DNA from 3 places in the Lysobacter auxotrophicus genome. Region 2 is predicted to be linked to each of the others. Evidence: riboswitches for the same ligand, from Rfam matches in the RefSeq annotation. Region 2 holds a riboswitch; each other region holds the start of a gene.

Region 1 (5,586 bases), 290 kb from region 2:
GGTCATGTGTCACCGAACGTATTCAATCAAGGCCGTCATCCCGGCGAACGCCGGGACCCAGGCCATCAGGATTTCAGCGGTGAGGGCCTGGGCCCCGGCCTTCGCCGGGGTGACGACGGACTCTGAGCTGTTACGAGGCGCGCGCCTTCAGCGCCGTCACCGCCGGCAGCTCCTTGCCTTCCAGGAATTCCAGGAACGCGCCGCCACCGGTGGAGATGTACGACACGTCGTCCTCGATGCCGTACTTGTCCACCGCCGCGAGCGTGTCGCCGCCGCCGGCGATCGAGAACGCATTCGACGCGGCGATCGCACGCGCAAGCGTTTGCGTGCCTTGGCCGAAGGCATCGAACTCGAACACGCCGACCGGGCCGTTCCACACCACGGTGCCGGCGTTCCTGATCAGTTCGGCGTAACGCGCCGCCGTCTGCGGGCCGATGTCGAGGATCATGTCGTCCTCGCCCACCGCATCGACAGCCTTCACGGTCGCCGGTGCATCGGCGGCAAACTTCGGCGCGACAACCACGTCGACCGGCACCGGGATGTCGGCGCCGCGCGCCTTCGCATCGCTCATGATCTTCTTCGCCGTGTCGACGAGGTCCATTTCCACCAGCGACTTGCCCACGCCGTGGCCCATCGCCGCGATGAACGTGTTGGCGATGCCGCCGCCGACGATCAGCTGGTCGACCTTCGACACCAGCGAGGACAGCAGTTCGAGCTTGGTCGACACCTTCGAGCCGGCAACGATCGCCAGCAGCGGGCGCGCCGGGTTATCGAGCGCCTTGGCGAGCGCGTCCAGCTCGGCCATCAGCAGCGGGCCGCCGGCGGCGATCTTCGCGAAGCGGATGGCGCCGTGCGTGGACGCCTGCGCGCGATGCGCCGTGCCGAACGCGTCCATGACGTACACATCGCACAGCGCGGCGTACTTCTTCGACAGGGCTTCATCGTCCTTGCCCTCGCCGACGTTCATGCGGCAGTTCTCCAGCAGCACGAGCTGGCCGGGCTTCACGTCCACGCCATCGACCCAGTCCTTCACCAGCGGCACGTCGATGCCGAGCAGCTCGGACAGGCGCCTGGCTACCGGGGCGAGCGAATCCTCCTGCGTCCACGTGCCTTCCTTCGGGCGGCCCAGGTGCGAGGTCACCATCACGGCGGCGCCCTTCTCCAGCGCCAGCTTCATCGTCGGCAGCGCCGCGGTGATGCGCTGTTCGGACGTGATGCGGCCGGCCTCGATGGGCACGTTCAGGTCTTCGCGGATCAACACGCGCTTGCCTTGGAGGTCGAGGTCGGACATGCGGACGATGGACATCGGTGCTTCCTCTGCTGCCCTTCGGTGGAAGGGTGGGATGGGAGTGGTGGAACGATGCGGCGGCCGGAGCGAACGCGGCCGCGAAGTCGTGCATTGTCCCCTGCCGCTGGCGGTGCCGGCAAATCGCGCGCGGTGTCGATTCTGCGGTTATCCACAAGATTTAGCGTTGACGGATCCGCGCACCCCCACTATGTTGTGGCCGTCGGTGCCGGCCTTCGCAGGCCGGCTTAAAACGGGAAGCTGGTGGAAATCCAGCACTGCCCCGCAGCGGTATGGGAAACGAAGGTGGCCATGGCACTGGGCGACACGCCTGGGAAGCGGCCACCGGTAGGTGATGACGGCGCAGCGCGCCGCTTCGTGTCCTAAGTCCGAAGACCTGCCGACAGCCGCGCGTTGCACACCGCGCGGTGACCGGCCACGGAGTCTTCGGAGGGAAGACGGTCGGTGTCGCTGCACGCGACGGTTCGCGCCGTCGCCCGCCCGCCGTCTCGGGCTGCGCGACACCCCGCATTCACGCTGCGACTCCCGCGCCCGCGTCGTCCTTCGAGGGAAAGGACGGCCAGACGTGCGCCCACGCACTGGAGTCGCCGATGAACACCGTTACGCAAACCGCTGCCGCCACGCCGGCCCGCGAGTCCGCGCGCACGCCCGATGACCGCGCGAGCGACCTCGATCCGGGCTTCGCGCTGACGCCGCCCGCCGCCAACCTCACCATGACGGTGACCAAGCGCAGCGGCCGTCGCGAGCCGGTGGACCTCAACAAGATCGTGCGCGCCGTGACGCGCGCGAGCGAAGGCCTGTTCGCGATCGATCCGATGCGCGTGGCCACGCGCACCATCTCCGGCCTGTACGACGGCGCCAGCACGCGCGAACTGGACGAACTGTCGATCCGCACCGCCGCGCTGCTCACCGCCGAGGAGCCCGAGTACGGCCGCCTCGCCGCGCGCCTGCTCGCCAGCGTGATCGAGAAGGAAGTCGCCGGCAGCGAGATCCACGCGTTCTCGCAATCGGTGCAGCGCGGTCACGAGCTCGGGCTGATCAACGACCGGCTGCTCGCCTTCGTGCAGGCGCACGCGCGCAAGCTCAACGACGCGATCGACAACGCGCACAACCAGCGCTTCGACTACTTCGGCCTGCGCACGCTGTACGACCGCTACCTGCTGCGCCACCCGACCGCGCGCACGGTGATCGAAACGCCGCAGCAGTTCTTCCTGCGCATCGCCTGCGCGCTGAGCGAGGACGTGGGCGAAGCGCTTGCGCTGTACCGCCGCATGGCGCAGCTGGATTACATCCCGTCCTCGCCGACGCTGTTCAACTCCGGCACCACGCACGAGCAGCTGTCGAGCTGCTTCCTGCTCGATTCGCCGGAGGATTCGCTGGAAAGCATCTACAAGCGCTACATGGACGTGGCGAAGCTGTCCAAGTTCAGCGGCGGCATCGGCCTGTCGTACACGCGCATCCGTTCGCGCGGCTCGCTGATCCGTTCGACCAATGGCCTGTCCAACGGCATCGTGCCGTGGCTGAAAACGCTCGATGCCTCGGTGGCCGCGGTGAACCAGGGCGGCAAGCGCAAGGGCGCGGCGTGCGTGTACCTGGAACCGTGGCACGCGGACGTCGAGGAATTCCTCGAACTGCGCGACAACACCGGCGACGAGGCGCGCCGCACGCACAACCTCAACCTGGCGAACTGGATTCCCGACGAATTCATGCGCCGCGTGGAGGGCGATGGCGAATGGTCGCTGTTCGACCCGGCGAAGGTGCCGCAGCTCACCGACCTGTGGGGCGAGGCCTTCGAACGCGCGTATCGCGCCGCCGAAGCGGCCGGCCTGGCGACGCGGCAGGTGAAGGCGCGCGACCTGTACGCGCGGATGATGCGCACGCTCGCGCAGACCGGCAACGGCTGGATGAACTTCAAGGACAAGTCCAACCGCGCGTGCAACCAGACGCTTCGCGACGGCAACGTCGTGCACCTGTCGAACCTGTGCACCGAAATCCTCGAAGTCACCTCGCAGGACGAAACCGCGGTGTGCAACCTGGGTTCGATCAACCTGTCGCACCACGTCGAGGTGTTCGCCGACGGCCCGCTGCATGGCGATGCCGGGCGTTTCGACTTCGACAAGCTCGCCGAAACCGTGCGCCTTGCGGTGCGCCAGCTCGATCGCGTGATCGACCTGAACTTCTACCCGATCGAAACCGCACGTCGCGCGAACCTGAAATGGCGCCCGGTGGGCCTGGGCGTGATGGGCCTGCAGGACGTGTTCTTCAAGCTGCGCCTGCCGTTCGATTCCGATGCGGCGCGCGCGCTGTCGGCGCGCATCGCCGAAGCGATCTACTTCCACGCGCTGTCGGCCTCGAACGAACTGGCGATGGAACGCGGCCGCCATCCGGGATTCGACGACACGCGCGCGGCGCAGGGCGAGTTGCAGTTCGACGCATGGGGCGTGACGCCCGAGGACGGCGAACGCTGGGACGGGCTACGCGCCCGCATCCGCGAACACGGCCTGCGCAATTCGCTGCTGGTCGCCATCGCGCCGACGGCGACGATCGCATCGATCGCCGGCTGCTACGAATGCATCGAACCGCAGGTGTCGAACCTGTTCAAGCGCGAAACGCTGTCGGGCGATTTCCTCGTGGTGAACCGTTACCTCGTCGAGGAACTGAAATCGCTCGGCCTGTGGACACCGGAACTGCGCGACCGGATCAAGATGTCGGAAGGTTCGATCCAGGGCATCGACGCGATTCCCGAATCGCTGCGCGCGGTCTATCGCACCTCGTGGGAACTGCCGATGCGTTCGCTCATCGACATGGCCGCCGACCGCGGCGCCTTCATCGACCAGAGCCAGTCGCTGAATCTGTTCATCGAAAGCCCGAACATCGGCCAGCTGTCATCGATGTACATGTACGCGTGGAAGAAGGGGCTCAAGACGACGTACTACCTGCGCTCGCGACCGGCGACGAAGATCGCGAAGGCGACGGTCGGTTCGACCACGGCGCAGGCGCCGAAGCCCGAAGTCGCGCCGGCGGATGCCGTCGCGTGTTCGCTGGAAAACCCCGAGTCGTGCGAAGCCTGCCAATGATCTGAACCCCTCCCCCGCACGCGGGAGAGGGGTTGGGGTGAGGGCGACCTGCTGCCCTCATCCGCCCTGCCGGGCACCTTCTCCCGCAAGCGGGAGAAGGGTTTTCACCTGCAAGGCGTGACAGACATCAAAGCCCCTCTCCCGCCTGCGGGAGAGGGGTTGGGGTGAGGGCAGCCCTCCACCACAACCAACACCACCGACTTCCTTTCTTCAGCCGACGGCCGCCTGCACGGCCTGCCTCCCTCCCCTGAGCGGCATCGGGGCGGCCGCGGCTGGAGACAGGATCCAGCGAGATCCCGACATGTCCGAACGCACCGACGCACGCCTGCTCGACCCCGGCTTCGACCTCACCCTGCGGCCCATGCGCTATCCGCAGTTCTACGAGATGTACCGCGACGCCATCCGCAACACGTGGACGGTGGAGGAAGTCGATTTCTCGCTCGACGTCAACGACCTCAAGCACAAGCTCGGGCCGGCCGAACGCCACCTCATCGAGCGCCTGGTCGCATTCTTCGCCACGGGCGATTCGATCGTCGCCAACAACCTCGTGCTCAACCTCTACCAGCACATCAACGCGCCCGAAGCGCGCATGTACCTCTCGCGCCAGCTCTACGAGGAGGCGCTGCACGTGCAGTTCTACCTCACGCTGCTGGACACCTACCTGCCCGATCCGGTGGCGCGGGCGAAGGCGTTCGCGGCGGTGGAGAACATCCCGTCGATCCGCGCGAAGGCGGAGTTCTGCTTCAAGTGGATCGATTCGATCCAGGATCTGAAGCGCATCGAAACCGTCGAAGAACGCCGGCAGTTCCTGCTGAACCTGATCTGCTTCGCGTGCTGCATCGAAGGCCTGTTCTTCTTCGCGGCGTTCGCGTACGTGTATTACCTGCGTTCGCGCGGCCTGCTGCACGGGTTGGCGTCGGGCACCAACTGGGTGTTCCGCGACGAAAGCTGCCACATGGCGTTCGCGTTCGAAGTGATCCGCACCGCGCGCAGCGAGGAGCCGGAACTGTTCGACGACCAGCTGAAGGCGCAGGTCGTGCGGATGCTGGAGGAAGCCGTCGAGTGCGAGATGCAGTTCGCGCAGGACGTGCTGTCGGGTGGCGTCGCGGGCCTGTCGCCGAAGGACATGCGCCAGTACCTGCAGTACTGCGCGGACCAGCGCCTGGCGCAGCTGGGGCTTTCGAAACATTTCAACGCAAGCAA
Region 2 (5,586 bases):
CGACGCGCGCGGTCGGCGGCGGCCTTCGAGTTGGCGTAGTTGGCCTGCGCGGAGGCGAGCGACGCCTGCGCCTGGCCCACTTCGGCCTGCAGGGGTGCGGGATCGATCAGGAACAGCACCTGGCCGGCCTTCACGTCGCTGCCTTCCTCGTACACGCGGCGCTGGAGCACGCCCGGCACGCGGGCGCGCACGTCGGCGCTGCGGAACGCGGCCAGGCGGCCCACCAGATCCTTCTGCAACGGCACGTCGCCCGGCTGCACCTTGACCACGCCGACTTCCGGCGGCGGCATGCCGCCACCGGGCTGGGCTTGATCCTTGCCGACGCAGGCGGACAGTGCGAGGGCCAACGCGGCGGCGATCGCCACCGTGCGCGGGTTCTTGACCATGGGGGAAGACTCCAGTTCCTTCATTACGAGCGTAGAAGCCCGGATGGGTTCGAATTCCTATACCGCTCAGTCTAGCATTCGCCGGGAGCGGCCCATCTCCCATTGGTCACGCCTATCGACGATCAGGCCGTTTGCAGCAAAGACCGCAGTTGTGCGGGATCGGGCTTCTCGCGGAACGGAAGCCGTCCCCAGCACGCCACCGGGAGCCGCTGCCTGAGCAGCTCGAAGTTGTCGTCGGCGCGGGCCATCGCCGGGTCGATGTCGTTGGCGATCCAGCCCGCCAGGTGCAGCCCGTCGTGTTCTATCGCACGTGCGGTCAGGCGCGCGTGGTTGATGCAGCCCAGCCGCAGGCCCACGACCATCACCACCGGCAGGTCCAGCGCGCGCACGAGGTCGGCCTGATCGAGGTCCGACGACAGCGGCGCGGCCCAGCCGCCCACGCCTTCCACCACCACCGCGTCGGCCTGGGCATGCAGGCGCTGGAACGCGGACACGATGGGCGCAAGGGTAACGCGAATGCCGGCGTCGGCGGCCGCCAGTTCCGGTGCCAGCGGATTGGGCAGCGCGAGCGGATTGACCTCGTCGTAAGCCGGTCGCGGATCGCTCGCCGCCTGCAGCGCGAGCGCGTCCTCGTTGCGCCAGCCCTCCGGCGTGGACTCGCAACCGCTCGCGAGCGGCTTCATGCCCACCGCACGCAGCCCGCGCGCACGCAACGCGTGCAGCAGCGTCGCGCTGGCGAGCGATTTGCCGATGCCGGTGTCGGTGCCGGTGACGAACCAGCCGCGATTCATCGCGATGCCCCGGGCTGGCGCCGGCGGTTGCGGCGATGGCGGACGGCCCCATCTACACTGGCATCTGAGGCACTATGCGACGGCAGGAACGAGGCGATCATGTTCACCAGCGAAAGTCTAAGCGGCAGCAAGCCGGAACAGTACGAACAGCTGCTTGCGCAGGCACGGGCGCTGGTGCACGGCGAGCGCGATCGCATCGCCAACGCCGCCAACCTGTCGGCGCTGGTCTACCACGCGCTGCCGCAGCTCAACTGGGCGGGATTCTATTTCTTCGACGGCACCGAACTGGTCGTCGGCCCGTTCCAGGGCCTGCCGGCCTGCGTGCGCATCCCGCTGGACAAGGGCGTGTGCGGCGCCGCGGCGTCCTCGCGCCAGACCCAGCGCATCGCCGACGTGCATGCCTTCCCCGGCCACATCGCCTGCGACTCGGCGTCCAACTCCGAACTGGTCGTCCCGCTGGTCTCGTCGAAGGGCGAACTGATCGGCGTGTTCGACCTCGACAGTCCGGTTCAGGATCGTTTCGACGTTGAAGACCAGCACGGCCTGGAGGCGATCGCGCGGGCATTCGTGGAGTCACTGGAATGACGGACAAGCTCGACCCGAAGCAGGCCGACAAACTGCGCAACATCGGCCCCAAGTCCGCCGCCTGGCTGCGCCAGGTCGGGCTGCGCACGCGCGAGGACTTGGCCGCGGCGGGCACGGTGGAAGCGTTCATGCGCGTCAAGCGCGCGGGCTTCAAGCCGACGTTGAACCTGCTGTACGCCATCGAGGGCGCGCTGCAGGACTGCCACTGGCAGGAAATCTCCGACGAGCGCCGCAGCGAGTTGATCCTCGCCGCCGACGCCGCCACCGCACTGCTTCCGCCGCCGCGCTACAAGCCGGCCGCCGCGCCCGTCACCACCACGCAGATGGCGCGCGAGGAAGACACGATGCCGGTGCCGACGCTGTTCGACGAGCCAGCGGATCGGGACTGAGCGCAACGCGCCGGCCTTCAAGCTCCTTCCCCGGCGAATGCCGGGATTCGCCACGGAAGCGCAACCTGCAGCACCGCAGCAGTCGTTTGCCGCGCTCGCTCCGTTGCCCCTCACCCCAACCCCTCCGTTGGGAGAGGGGCGACAGCGCACGCGAGCTTCCAGAAGTCCCAATCAAGCACAACCCGAAAATGCCGTAGACTTCGCCCCGCTTCGAGGTGACCCGGCGGCGTTGCGCCCACGGGTTGAAACGGGAAGCCGGTGACGCCGCACGCGGCCATTCCGGCACTGCCCCCGCAACGGTAAGCGAACGTGGATCCACCCGGATCCGGGCTCGGCACACCGCCACTGTGCGCACGCACGGGAAGGCGCCGCAGCCGGAGGACACCCGTCCTCGTTCGCAAGTCCGGAGACCGGCCCCGCAGCATGGACCGCCTGGCGACAGGACGGACCACCCCTGGTTGCGATGCGGAGGGCGTCGCGGCGGCGACGTCGGCGCCCCGCGCCACGTGTGCAGCCTCGATTCTCCCGGCAACCGTTCCCTTTGCCGTTGGCGCGATCCCGCGCCGGAGAACCCCGATGTCCTTCCGCAGCACCGTCCACGTCCATGCGCTCGCCTTCGCCTGCGCGCTCGCCCTGCCCAGCCTCGCGCATGCCGCGCCGCAGGCCACCGACCTGGACGAAGTCGTCGTCACCGCCAACCGCACCGCCGTCACCGTCAACGACGCGCTCGCGCCGGTGGAAGTGATCGACGCCGAACAGATCCGCCGCAGCCAGGCGCGTTCGCTGCCCGACCTGCTGCGCGGCCGCGCCGGCATTTCGCTGTCCAACCAGGGCGGCGCCGGCAAGCTCACCACGCTCTTCCTGCGCGGCGCGGAGTCCGACCACGTGCTCGTGCTCGTCGACGGCATCCGCATCGGGTCGGCGACCTCGGGGCTCGCCTCGCTCCAGGACCTGCCGGTGGACCTGATCGATCGCGTGGAAATCGTGCGCGGCCCGCGTTCGAGCCTCTACGGCGCCGACGCCATCGGCGGTGTCATCCAGGTGTTCACGCGCCGCGACCGCGAAGGCTTCGCGCCGCGCGTCACCGTCGGCGGCGGGTCCAACGGGCTCAACGAATTCGCCACCGGCTTCGGCGGCCGCAGCGGTCGCACGTGGTTCGGCGCGGACTACTCGCACAGCCACACGCAGGGCATCAACGCGTGCCGCGGCTATTTCGACCCGGTGACCTTCGACGGCGCCGGCTGCTTCATCGCCACCGATTCGCAGCCCGATCGCGACGGCTACACGCGCGACTCGCTGTCGGTGCGCGGCGGCATTCAGTTCAACGAACAGTGGAGCCTGGAAGGCCACGGCCTGCGCAACGAAGGCGACAACGAATTCGACGGCGACTTCACCGATCGCGCGAAGACCGTGCAGCAGGTCGTCGGCGGCAAGCTGCGCTGGCACCCGAACGACCGCGTCGACCTGCACCTCACCGCGGGCCGCAACATCGATGCGTCGGACAACTACCTCGGCGACACCTACCTCGACTACTTCAGCACCTACCGCGACAGCGCGACCTTGCAGGGCGATTTTGGCCTGGCCGAGAAGCACCTGCTCAGCGTCGGCCTGGACTGGCTGGACGACAGCGTGAGCAGCACCACGCCGTACGACGAGCTCTCGCGCAACAACAAGGCGGCCTTCGTGCAGTACCAGGGCCGCATGGGCGCGCAGTCGCTGGAGGCCAGCGTGCGTCGCGACGACAACGCGCAGTTCGGCGGACACACCACCGGCAGCGCGGCATGGGGCATCGAATTCGCGCAGAACTGGCGCATCACCGCCGGCTACGGCAGCGCGTTCAAGGCGCCGACGTTCAACGAGCTGTACTACCCGTTCTTCGGCAACGCCGACCTGCGCCCGGAAGACTCCGAAACCTGGGAACTCGGCGTCGCCTGGCGCGGCGATACCTTCAACGTGCGCCTGGACACCTTCGACACCGACGTCGACGACCTGATCGCGTTCGACGCCGCCATCAGCCTGCCGAACAATGTCGAGCGCGCGCGCATGCGCGGTGCGGAGCTCGGCGTGGACACGACCGTGGCCGAGTGGACCATAAACGGCGCCATCAGTTATCTGGATACCGAGAACCGCAGCGGCTTCTACGAAGGCAACGACCTAGCGCGTCGCGCGAAGAACAGCGCGCGCATCGACGTGGACCGCGCGTTCGGCAAGTTCCGCGTCGGCGCCACGGCGGTGGGCGAAGGCTCGCGTTTCGACGACGTCGCCAACACGCGACGCCTCGGCGGATACGGCACGCTCGACCTGCGCGCCGAGTACGCGATCACCTCGTCGCTGACGCTGCAGGCCCGCGTGGCGAACGTGTTCGACCGCGATTACGAAACCGTCGCGTTCTACAACCAGGCTGGACGGGAGTGGTTCCTCACGCTGCGCTATGCGCCCGTGAACTGAGTGCTCCGCATGAACCCTTCCCCGCATGGGAAGGGTTCATCCCGCGACGCGGCGATCACGACCGCGTCGCGATCCTAGCCTTCCGTTCCCACGCGCGCGCGACGTGAAAGGCCACGCTCTCCTCATCGTCGACATGATCAATGCCCTCGATTTCCCCGATGGCGACAAACTGTTGAGCACGGCACTACCCGCCGCGCGCAACATCGCGCGCTTGAAGCAGCGGTTGAAGCCGCGCGGCGTGCCGACGATCTACGTCAACGACAATTACGGGCAGTGGCGTTCGGACTTCAAGCAGGTCGTCGCGCGTTGCGCCGCTGAGGATTCGCTCGGCGCGCCGCTGGTGAAACTGCTGCATCCGGACGACGACGACTTCTTCGTCCTGAAGCCCGAACGCAGCGGTTTCCGCGACACGCCGCTGCGCATGCTGCTGGGCAAGCTCGGCGCGAAGACGCTCATCCTCACCGGCGTCGCGCTCGACGTGTGCGTGTTCGCCACCGCCACCGATGCCGACATGCACGGCTTCAAGCTCTTCGTGCCGTCCGACTGCGTCGCGTCCGAAACGCCGGGCCGTCGCACGGCGTCGCTGAAACTGCTGCGCGATTCGCTGCAGGCCGATACGCGGCCGTCGCGTTCGATCACGTTGCGCTGACGCGACGCCCCGCGCGGGAGCGTTCGAACCACCACAACGCGGCGCTCGCCAGCAGCCAGCCGAACCACCACGGCCAGCGCGCACCCGGAACGTCGGGGGCCTGCGCTGCCGCCTCATCCGCCGCATGTCCAGTCGAAGCGGCGGCAAAACGCGACGTCGCGTCGCGCGTCGCCTGCGCGCGCAAGGCCGGCGTCGCATCGTGCGCACGCACGAAGAATGCCTGTTCGCGATCGCCCGAACGCAACCGGTGCCAGCCCGCCGAACGCGGCCAGAACGCCGCGCAGTTGCTCGCCGCCGGATCGCGCAGGACCGGATGCGCGACGCCATTGGGCGCGATG
Region 3 (5,586 bases), 1.3 Mb from region 2:
GATGTTGAATCGGGCAACGCGAGCCCGCATCTGGTGCACATTCGCGGCTACTTCACGGTGGCCGCCACCATGAATCAGGGAACCTTGCCATGCGAATGGACAAACTCACCTCGCGCTTCCAGCAGGCACTGCAGGACGCGCAGTCGCTGGCGATCGGCCGCGACCACAGTGTCATCGAACCCGTGCACCTGATGTCGGCGCTGCTCGACCAGAGCGGCGGCAGCACGCGTCCGCTGCTCGCGCAGGCGGGCGTGAACGTGCCGCTGCTGCGCGAACGCCTCGGCGAAGCGCTGGAAAAACTGCCGAAAGTCACCGGACAGGCCGGGCAGATCAGCGTCGGCAACGACCTCGCGCGCCTGCTCAACGTCACCGACAAGCTCGCCCAGCAGCGCGGTGATGCCTTCATCGCCAGCGAGCTGTTCGTGCTCGCCGCGCTGGACGACAACGGCGAAGTCGGGCGCGCCCTCAAGGCCGCCGGCGCGAACAAGGACAAACTCGAAGCGGCCATCGCCAAGGTCCGCGGAGGCGAAAGCGTGCAGTCTGAAAACGCCGAAGACCAGCGCCAGGCGCTGGAGAAATACACCATCGACCTCACCGCGCGTGCCGAAAGCGGCAAGCTCGATCCGGTCATCGGTCGCGATGAAGAGATCCGCCGCACCGTGCAGGTGCTGCAGCGTCGCACCAAGAACAACCCCGTGCTGATCGGCGAACCCGGCGTGGGCAAGACGGCGATCGTCGAAGGCCTCGCGCAGCGCATCATCAACGGCGAAGTGCCCGAAGGCCTTCGCGGCAAGCGCGTGCTCTTGCTCGACATGGGCGCGCTGATCGCGGGCGCGAAATTCCGCGGCGAATTCGAGGAGCGCCTGAAGGCGGTGCTCAACGACCTGGCGAAGAACGAAGGCCAGATCATCCTGTTCATCGACGAACTGCACACGATGGTCGGCGCGGGCAAGGCCGAGGGCGCGATGGACGCCGGCAACATGCTCAAGCCGGCGCTCGCGCGCGGCGAATTGCACTGCATCGGCGCGACGACGCTGGACGAATACCGCCAGTACATCGAGAAGGATGCCGCGCTGGAGCGCCGCTTCCAGAAGGTGTTCGTCGGCGAGCCGAGCGTGGAGGACACCATCGCGATCCTGCGCGGTTTGAAGGAAAAGTACGCGGTGCACCACGGCGTGGAGATCACCGATCCGGCCATCGTCGCCGCCGCCACGCTGTCGAACCGCTACATCAGCGATCGCCAGTTGCCCGACAAGGCCATCGACCTGATGGACGAGGCCGCTTCGCGCATCCGCATGGAGATCGACTCCAAGCCGGAGGAACTCGACCGCAAGGAGCGCCGGCTGATCCAGCTCAAGATCCAGCGCGAGGCGCTGAAGAAGGAGAAGGACGCCGAGTCGAAACAGCGCCTGGCCGATCTGGAAGAAGAGATCGCGCGCCTGGAGCGCGAGTTCAACGACCTGGAGGAAGTGTGGAAGGCCGAAAAGGCCACGTTGCAGGGCGCGACGAAGATCAAGGAGCAGATCGAGCAGGCCAAGCTCGAGCTGGAATCCGCGCAACGCCGGCAGGATTTCGCGAAGATGAGCGAGATCCAGTACGGCACGCTGCCCGAACTCGACAAGCAGTTGCGCGCCGCGCAGGAGGCCGAAACCAGGGGCTTCACGCTGCTCCAGGACAAGGTCACGGCGGAGGAAATCGCCGAGGTCGTCGCGCGCTGGACGGGCATTCCGGTCAGCAAGATGCTTGAAGGCGAGCGCGAGAAGCTGCTTCGCATGGAAGAGCAGCTGCACACGCGCGTGGTCGGCCAGGAAGAGGCGATCAAGGTCGTGTCCGATGCGGTGCGTCGTTCGCGCGCGGGCCTGTCCGATCCGAACCGGCCGTCGGGCTCGTTCCTGTTCCTCGGCCCCACGGGCGTGGGCAAGACCGAGCTGTGCAAGGCGCTCGCGGAATTCCTGTTCGATTCGTCCGACGCGATGGTGCGCATCGACATGAGCGAGTTCATGGAGAAGCACTCGGTGAGCCGTCTCGTCGGCGCGCCTCCGGGCTACGTCGGCTATGAGGAAGGTGGTTACCTCACGGAAGCCGTGCGCCGTCGTCCGTACAGCGTGATCCTGCTGGACGAAGTCGAAAAGGCGCATCCGGACGTGTTCAACATCCTGCTGCAGGTGCTGGACGACGGACGCCTCACCGACGGCCAGGGACGCACGGTCGACTTCCGCAACACCGTCATCGTGATGACGTCGAACCTGGGCTCGCATCAGATCCAGGAGATGTCCGGCGACGATTCGCCGCAGGCGTACATGCAGATGAAGGCGGCGGTGATGGGCGTGGTGCAGGCGCATTTCCGTCCGGAGTTCATCAATCGCCTCGACGACATCGTCGTGTTCCATCCGCTGGACAAGCAGCAGATCCGCCAGATCGCGCGCATCCAGCTCAACGGGCTGGAGAAGCGCCTGTCCGAGCGCGGGCTGAAACTCGTGCTGTCGGATGACGCGCTCGCACTGCTGGGCAACGTCGGCTTCGATCCGGTGTACGGCGCGCGTCCGCTCAAGCGCGCGATCCAGCAACAGCTGGAAAACCCGCTCGCATCGAAGATCCTCGCCGGCGAATTCGCCAGCGGCGATACGGTGCACGTGGAAGCGCAGGGCGGGCAGCTGGTGTTCCGCAAGGCGTAAGCCTCGACCCGCGTGCCGGTTCGCCGGCAACGCTTCAACACATGCGGATGGCGACGGCCATGACCTGGATCGGGTCATGGCCGTCGCGCTTATGGCCAATGGCCATGATCGGACGCCCTTCCGCTTCGCCGCGCTGCTGTTAAGATGCCCCCGCCCAAGGTGACCGCCGGCGTGTCCGGTGGTTGAAACGGGAATCCGGTGCGCCCTTCGTGCTCGTCACGCGCGGCAATTCCGGAGCTGCCCCCGCAACGGTAGGCGAGACAAGGTTCCGCACACAGCCACTGTGCTCACGCATGGGAAGGCGCGGACCGGAAGCGCAGGAATTCCTGCCTTCACTCGCGAGCCCGGAGACCGGCCATGGTGCGACGTGACATGCGGTGGGCGATGTCATGCGGCGCAGGGCCTTTCGTGCGCCGCCATCACTCCCTCCTTCCGCCTGTCCTTTCCAACGTTCCCGCGCGGGCAGGCGCGGTCAAGGAGTGTGTTCGTGCATCCGCATCACCGGTTGTTCCGCCGCCGTGCGCTGGCGGTTTCCCTGTTTTCTTGCGTGTTTTCCGCGGCCCCGGCGTTCGCCGACGACGCCGCCACCGATCTGGACCAGATCGTCGTTACCGCCACGCGCACCGCGCAGACGCAGGACCAGGCGCTCGCCGCGATCACCGTGATCGACCGCGCGGAAATCGAGCGCCTCCAGCCCGCCTCGTTGCCGGCGCTCCTCACCGGGCGCGCGGGCATCTCGATCGCCAACAACGGCGGCGTCGGCAAGTCCACGTCGCTGTTCCTGCGCGGCACGGAATCCGATCACGTGCTGGTGCTGGTCGATGGCGTGAAGATCGGTTCGGCGACGAGCGGTGGTGCGTCGCTGCAGGACATTCCGGTCGAACAGATCGAGCGCGTCGAAATCGTGCGCGGTCCGTTCTCCAGCCTTTACGGTTCGGAGGCGATCGGCGGTGTGATCCAGGTGTTCACGCGACGTCCGGCCGGCGCGTTCTCGCCGAACGCCAGCGCCGCCATCGGGAGCGAGAATACGCAGCGCGTCGCCGCGGGCGTGAGTGGCAGCGCCGCGGATTCGCGCGGCTGGTACGTCGTCAACGCCGCGCATGAGAACACCGACGGCATCAACGCGTATCGCGGCACGCGCAACTTCGATCCGGACAAGGACGGCTATCGAAACGACTCGCTGACCGTGCAGGGCGGCTACCGCTTCAGCGAGCGGTGGGACGCCGATCTGCGCGCGTTCCGCGCCGAAGGTCGCAACGAGTACGACGGCAGCGTCAACAACGAAGCCGACACGGTGCAGCAGGTCGTCGGCGGCCGCGTGCGCTACGTGCCAGGCGCGCGCGTGAAACTGACGGCGGGCCTCGGCACGAGCGCGGACCTCAGCGAGAACTTCCTCGACGGCGTGTATTCCTCGACGTTCGACACGCGCCGCGAATTGGGTTCGTTGCAGGCCGATATCGGCATCGCGACGGGCCTGCTCACGCTCGGTTTCGACTGGCTCGGCGACAAGGTGCAAAGCAATACCGATTACGCGCGCGATCGTCGCATCAACCGCGGCGTGTTCGGCCAGTGGCAGCAGGCGTTCGGCGCGCAGTCGGTGCAGGCCAGCGTGCGTCGCGACGACGACAGCCAGTTCGGCGGCGAGACCACCGGCAGCGTGCTGTGGGGTTGGGACGTCACCGACGCGCTGCGCCTCGGCGCGAGCTACGGCACCGCATTCAAGGCGCCGACGTTCAACGAACTCTACTTCCCGGGCTACGGCAATCCGGCGCTCGGGCCGGAAACCTCGCGCAGCGTCGAGCTGAGCCTGCGCGGCGAACACGGCTGGGGCACGTGGTCGCTCAACGCGTTCGAAACGAAGATCGACGACCTGATCGCGTTCGACTCGTCGCTGGGCGACACGGGCGGACCGAACAACATCGATCGCGCCCGGATTCGCGGTGTCGAAGCCGTTGCCGGCACGACGTGGCTGGACTGGAACCTGCGCGCGAGCCTGACCTGGCTCGACCCGGTGAACGACGGCGACAACGCCAGCCACGGCAACGTGCTGCCGCGTCGTGCGAAGCAGTCGGGGCGCGTCGATGCCGATCGCCGCTTCGGACGTTTCAGCGTCGGCGCGAGCGTCACCGGCGCGGGCGAGCGCTACGACAACCTCACCAACACCACGCGCCTGGCCGGCTACGGCCTTACGGATCTGCGCGCCGGCTTCGCCTTCACCGAAGCGTGGAGCGTGCAGGCCTCGCTCAACAACGCGTTCGACAAACGCTACGAAACCGCCGCGCTCTACAACCAGCCCGGACGCACGTGGCTGGTGACGGTGCGCTACCAGCCCGCCGCGCGCTGACGGGCATCACTGCTGCGAGGTCGTCGATGAAATCCCTTCCACGCAACGCCAACCTGGGCCTGTTCGCCGCATTCGCGGCGTTGATGGTCGCCACGCGCTTCCATCATTTCGGCGACGTGCTGCACCTGCCGGACGCGTCGATGTCGCTGTTCTTCCTCGGCGGCCTGTACCTGCGCAGGCACTGGCAGTTCGCGGCTTTCGTCGTGCTTGCGGTGGCGATCGACCGGATCGCGATCGAACGCGCCGGCGTCAGCGATTTCTGCGTGACGCCGGCGTACTCGTTCCTGCTGCCCGCGTACGGCGTGCTCTGGTACGGCGGACGCCTCTACGCCGATCGTATGGGCACGCACTGGCGCTCGATCATCACGGCCTGCGGCCTGGCGTTCGTTGCCGCCACGGTGTCCTTCGCCATTTCGAACGGCGCGTTCTATTGGCTCGGCGGCCGCTACGAAGACCCGAACGTCGCGCAATACCTCGCGCGCGCGTGGCAGTGGGGACCGCTGTTCGTCCGCACGACGATCGCCTACGTGTTCGTCGCGCTGGCGGTGCACTGGATCGCGGCGTCGG

Evidence for each region. Region 2 has a riboswitch for cobalamin ahead of btuB (TonB-dependent vitamin B12 receptor). Riboswitches for the same ligand answer to the same signal wherever they lie in the genome.
Region 1: another riboswitch for cobalamin. It lies ahead of LA521A_RS15785 (ribonucleoside-diphosphate reductase subunit alpha); the one in region 2 lies ahead of btuB (TonB-dependent vitamin B12 receptor).
Region 3: another riboswitch for cobalamin. It lies ahead of btuB (TonB-dependent vitamin B12 receptor); the one in region 2 lies ahead of btuB (TonB-dependent vitamin B12 receptor).

Annotation. Positions count from the first base shown of each region.
Region 1 is NZ_AP027041.1:3,475,501-3,481,086, forward strand. Features, by position in the region: gene LA521A_RS15775 (HAD hydrolase-like protein) at 1-6, opposite strand, end outside; gene LA521A_RS15780 (phosphoglycerate kinase) at 131-1,306, opposite strand; cobalamin riboswitch at 1,493-1,704, shown strand; gene LA521A_RS15785 (ribonucleoside-diphosphate reductase subunit alpha) at 2,020-4,383, shown strand; gene LA521A_RS15790 (ribonucleotide-diphosphate reductase subunit beta) at 4,685-5,586, shown strand, end outside.
Region 2 is NZ_AP027041.1:3,768,063-3,773,648, forward strand. Features, by position in the region: gene LA521A_RS17140 (efflux RND transporter periplasmic adaptor subunit) at 1-386, opposite strand, end outside; gene bioD (dethiobiotin synthase) at 509-1,177, opposite strand; gene LA521A_RS17150 (free L-methionine (R)-S-oxide reductase MsrC) at 1,277-1,762, shown strand; gene LA521A_RS17155 (TfoX/Sxy family protein) at 1,759-2,151, shown strand; cobalamin riboswitch at 2,348-2,584, shown strand; gene btuB (TonB-dependent vitamin B12 receptor) at 2,728-4,599, shown strand; gene LA521A_RS17165 (cysteine hydrolase family protein) at 4,703-5,248, shown strand; gene LA521A_RS17170 (carboxypeptidase regulatory-like domain-containing protein) at 5,235-5,586, opposite strand, start outside.
Region 3 is NZ_AP027041.1:882,970-888,555, forward strand. Features, by position in the region: gene clpB (ATP-dependent chaperone ClpB) at 90-2,675, shown strand; cobalamin riboswitch at 2,816-3,049, shown strand; gene btuB (TonB-dependent vitamin B12 receptor) at 3,163-5,019, shown strand; gene LA521A_RS03915 (hypothetical protein) at 5,046-5,586, shown strand, end outside.